Regions from separate parts of the Isoptericola sp. NPDC055881 genome, predicted to be linked through region 2. Evidence: riboswitches for the same ligand, from Rfam matches in the RefSeq annotation. Region 2 holds a riboswitch; the other holds the start of a gene.

Region 1 (2,195 bases), on a different contig from region 2:
AGGGCCTGCGCCATCGCCTGGAAGCCGTAGCAGATGCCCAGCACCGGGACGCCGGCCTCGAACAGGGCCGGGTCGACGAACGGCGCGCCCGTGGCGTACACCGACGACGGGCCGCCCGAGAGGATGATCGCGGCCGGGTCCTTGGCGAGCATCTGCTCGACCGTGGCCGTGTGGGGCACGATCTCGGAGTAGACGCTCGCCTCGCGCACGCGGCGCGCGATGAGCTGGGCGTACTGGGCGCCGAAGTCGACGACCAGGACCGGGCGGAGGGAGTCGGTGGCGGGAGACGTCACCGGGTCATCCTATCCGCGCCCCGCGGACCCCCGGCCCGCTGCCTGCGTCGGGTAGGTCACCCCGCGCCCAGCCGCTCGCGCAGCTCGCGCGCCGCGCGCTCCGGGTCCGGCGCCTGCGTGATCGCCCGCACGACGACGACGCGAGTCGCCCCGGCGTCCAGCACGGCGCCCAGCCGCTCGCCGTCCACCCCGCCGATCGCGAACCACGGCGTGGTGGGCCGGGTCGCGGCGACCTCGCGCAGCAGGTCGAGCCCCACCGCCGCGCGGCCGGGCTTGGTGGGCGTCGCCCAGAGCGGGCCGACGCAGAAGTAGTCGACGTCCGGGTCCGCCTCCGCCGCGGCCGCCTGGGCGGCCGAGTGCGTCGAACGACCCAGCGCGGGCGCCGGCCCCAGCAGCGAGCGGAGCGCGGGGACCGGCAGGTCCCGCTGACCCGTGTGCACCACGGGCGCCCCGGTCAGGCCGGCCACGTCCGCCCGGTCGTTGACCGCCCACAGCGCGCCGTGCTCCGCGGCGACGCGGGCCACGAGCTCCTGCAGCTCGAGCTCACGGACCACGTCGAGCGACCTGTCCCGCAGCTGCACCACGTCCACCCCGCCGGCGAGCGCCGCGTGGAGGAAGTCCTCGAGGTCCCCGCGGTCCTCCCGGGCGTCGGTGCACAGGTACAGGCGGGCGGCGGCGAGGCGGGCACGCGTCGTGCCCGGGGCGGCGCTGGTCGTGGTCACGCCGGTCAGGGTAACCACGGCCCGCGCTACAGTGGCCGCGCACGGGAGCCCCGGACGGGGCTGAGAGGGCGTAGGAGCCGACCGTCGAACCTGATCTGGGTCATGCCAGCGAAGGGAGCGCACCCATGCCCACCTCTGCACGTCCGCCCGCCCGCGACGTCGTCGTCGTCGGCGGCGGCATCGTCGGGCTCGCCGTCGCGTGGCGCGCCGCGGCGGCCGGGCTCACCGTCACCGTCCTCGACCCCGCCCCCGGCGACGGCGCCAGCCGCGCCGCCGCGGGGATGCTCGCCGCCGTCAACGAGGCGGACTTCGGCGAGCGGGAGCTCGCCCGCCTCAACCTCGCGGCGGCGGCACGCTGGCCCTCCTTCGCCGCCGGCCTCGCCGCGGCGAGCGGCCGCGACGTCCCCCTCCTGCGGGCCGGCTCGCTCGCCGTCGCGTACGACGCCGACGACCTCGCCCTCCTGCGTCGCGCCCTGGCCCTGCACCGCGCCTGGGGGCTGGCCTCCGAGGAGATCTCCGCCGCCGACGCGCGCCGCCGCGAGCCGTACCTCGGCCCGCGGCTCGCGGGGGCGGCGGTCGTCGAGGGCGACCTCGCCGTCGACCCGCGCGGGGCGCACGCGGCGCTCGTTGCTGCGCTCGATGTTGCGCGCGGTGCCCCGCTCGGTGCCCCGCTCGACGGCGCAGCGGGCGGCACGGTGGTCCGGCAGGCCGCCGTCCGGCTCGAACGATCCCCCACCGGCCGCGTCGTGGCGGTGCACGACGACGCCGGCAGGCGGCACGCCGCGGGCGCGGTCGTGCTCGCCACGGGCGCGACGGCCACCGGCGCGCTGCTCGACGGGCTGCCGCAGGTGCGGCTGCCCGTCCGGCCCGTCAAGGGGATCACCCTGCGGCTGGACGCCGGGCCTGGCCTGGCGCTCGAGCACGTCGTGCGCGGGACCGTGCAGGGCCGGCCGGTGTACGTCGTCCCGCGTGCCGCGGGGACCGGCGCAGGAGCGGGCAGCGGACCGGACCACCGCGAGATCGTCGTCGGCGCCACCACCGAGGAGCGCCCCGACGACCGGCGCGCCGAGGCCGGCGGGGTGTTCGCCCTCCTGCGCGACGCGCGCGCCCTCGTGCCCGGGATCGACGAGGCCGCCCTCGTCGAGGTCACGCCGCGCGCCCGCCCGGTCACCCCCGACAA
Region 2 (2,195 bases):
TCAGGAAGTCGACCAGCTTCTTCGCGCCCTCCGGGTTCGCCGCGCCCGTGAGCACGCCCGCGTACTCGACCTGGCGGAAGCAGGTGTCGAGCATCGCGCTCGTCGTGGAGGACGTGCCGTCGTCGCTCACGGTGAACGCCGGCGAGGTGGCGTACGACAGCGCGATCGGCCGCGTGCCGCCCTCGCCCGCGCCGGAGAAGTCCACGTAGTACGCGTCCTCCCAGCTCTCCGCGACCTTGACGCCGTTGTCCCGCAGGCCGGCCCAGTAGTCCTGCCAGCCGTCGGTGCCGAAGGCCCCGATCGTCGCGAGCAGGAACGCGAGCCCGGGCGACGACGTGGCGGGGTTGGTGACGACCGTGAGGTCCCGGTACTCCGGCTCCGTGAGGTCCTCGAGCGTGGCGGGCGGCGTGACGTCGTGGTCCTTGAACCAGCCGTCGTCGAGGTTCAGGCACACGTCGCCGACGTCCACGGGGGTGAGCGTGCCTGCGAGGTCGTCCGGGGCGTAGGCGGCCACCTGCGGGTCGAGGTCGGCCGGCTGGTACCGCTCGAAGACCCCGGCGTCGACGGCGCGCGACGCGTACGTGTTGTCCACGCCGAAGACGGCGTCGCCCAGCGGCGCGTCCTTGGTGAGCACGAGCTGGTTGACGAGGGTGCCCGCGTCGCCGGGCGCGACCTGCTTGACGGTGAGGCCGGACTTCTTCTCGAACGCGGCCAGGACGTCGTCCGACACGGCGAACGAGTCGTGCGTCACGAGCGTCACCGTGCCGGGGTCGCCCGCCGCGTCGCCGCCGCTGCTGCCGGTGCCGGTGGCCCCGTCGGCGCCGCAGGCCGCGAGCAGCGGCAGCAGCGCGAGCGCGGCGAGGGCCGCGGTCGTCCGCGTGGTCCTGTGGGTCATGCTGTCCTCCTCAGCGTGCGAGAAGGGGGTCCTGCGGGCGTCCGGCACCGTCGTGGTGCGGCCTCCCGCAGGGAACGAGATTCCCGACTTCCTCCACCGGTGCTAACCGGATCAGGTTCGAGGGTCTGCGGCGTTCCGCACTCTCAGCGCCGGTGGCGCTCCCCTGTCGTATCAGCACGAGCCTACACACCGGTGCCGCGCTACCGTGGTCCTGTCCGCGCCCCAGGGTGTGACATGCCTGACGTGCCACGACGCCCTCGCCGGGCCGTGGACGCCGCACGACCACCCTCCGGCCATGCCGGGGACGACCGAGGGAGAGCACGTGAAGGACACCGAGCAGCCGCTGGGCGTGAAGGTCGGCACGGTGGTGCTGACGATCGGCGCCGGATGGGTCGCGCAGAAGCTGATCGGGGTGGTCTGGGAGCGGACGACGGGCAGCGTCGCTCCCACGAACATCGACGACGACGAGATCTCCGTGATCCAGGCCGTCACGTTCGCCGCCGTCTCAGGTGGCGTCGCGGTGCTGGCGAAGCGGCTCGCGCGCAAGGGCGCGGTCCGCGCGGCCGCCCGCTTCGGTCGCTGACGCCGCGCTCAGCGGCTCGCGCGCGGCCGCCGGCGGGCGAGCTGCGCGTCGTGGCCGTGGGGCCGCTCCACCGGTCGCACCGCGGCGAGGGCGTGGCTCAGCCGGTCCGCCGCGTCCTGGGCGGGCGGGGCGGACCGGAGCACTTCGGCGGCGGTGAGCGCGGAGTCGCGGTCGCTGACGGGCCGCGTGAGCTCCTTCATCACCTGCTCCCCCGCCGACTGGGCGGAGACGCCCACCTGGGCACCGACGTCCCCGAGCACCTCGGTGGCCACGGACTCGTCGACGCCGCAGACCGCCATGATCGCGCCCTTGGCCTGCTCGGACGCCGTGGCGGCGACGAAGGCGCGCGAGACGGCGCGGTGCGCCTCGCGCTCGAGCGCGTCCCGCACCACGGGGCTGGTGTCGATGACGTACCCGACCAGCTGCGACGACGCGCCGTCGGGCCCGTGCCGCGCCTGCCCGGTGACGACGACCGAGTGGGTGCGCCCGTGGTCGTCGACCACGCGGTGGCCGCCTGCAAAGGGCCGGCCGGTGCCGAGCGCCACCGCCGCCGTGCGGGACAGCCGCTCACGGTCGTCGGGGTGCAGGTGCGCGCGGAGCACCTCGGGCCCGGGCTCGATCCTGCCGGGCTCGCGCCCGAAGATGCGGTAGACCTCGTCCGACCACCACCACGCGCCCGTGGCGACCTCGACGCGGTACTGGCCCACGAGCAGCTGG

The links. A riboswitch is a leader RNA that binds a small molecule or an ion and turns the genes downstream of it on or off. The one in region 2 is predicted to bind thiamine pyrophosphate.
Region 1: it holds a riboswitch for thiamine pyrophosphate, as region 2 does, so the genes downstream of both, thiO (glycine oxidase ThiO) here and ACWGKI_RS16065 (thiamine ABC transporter substrate-binding protein) in region 2, are expected to answer to the same signal.

What each region holds. Positions count from the first base shown of each region.
Region 1 covers NZ_JBSHCR010000026.1:27,319-29,513, reverse strand. The annotation lists gene guaA (glutamine-hydrolyzing GMP synthase) at 1-293, opposite strand, end outside; gene thiE (thiamine phosphate synthase) at 350-1,024, opposite strand; TPP riboswitch at 1,047-1,149, shown strand; gene thiO (glycine oxidase ThiO) at 1,141-2,195, shown strand, end outside.
Region 2 covers NZ_JBSHCR010000058.1:21,301-23,495, forward strand. The annotation lists gene ACWGKI_RS16065 (thiamine ABC transporter substrate-binding protein) at 1-895, opposite strand, end outside; TPP riboswitch at 967-1,070, opposite strand; gene ACWGKI_RS16070 (DUF4235 domain-containing protein) at 1,191-1,478, shown strand; gene ACWGKI_RS16075 (PAS domain-containing protein) at 1,487-2,195, opposite strand, start outside.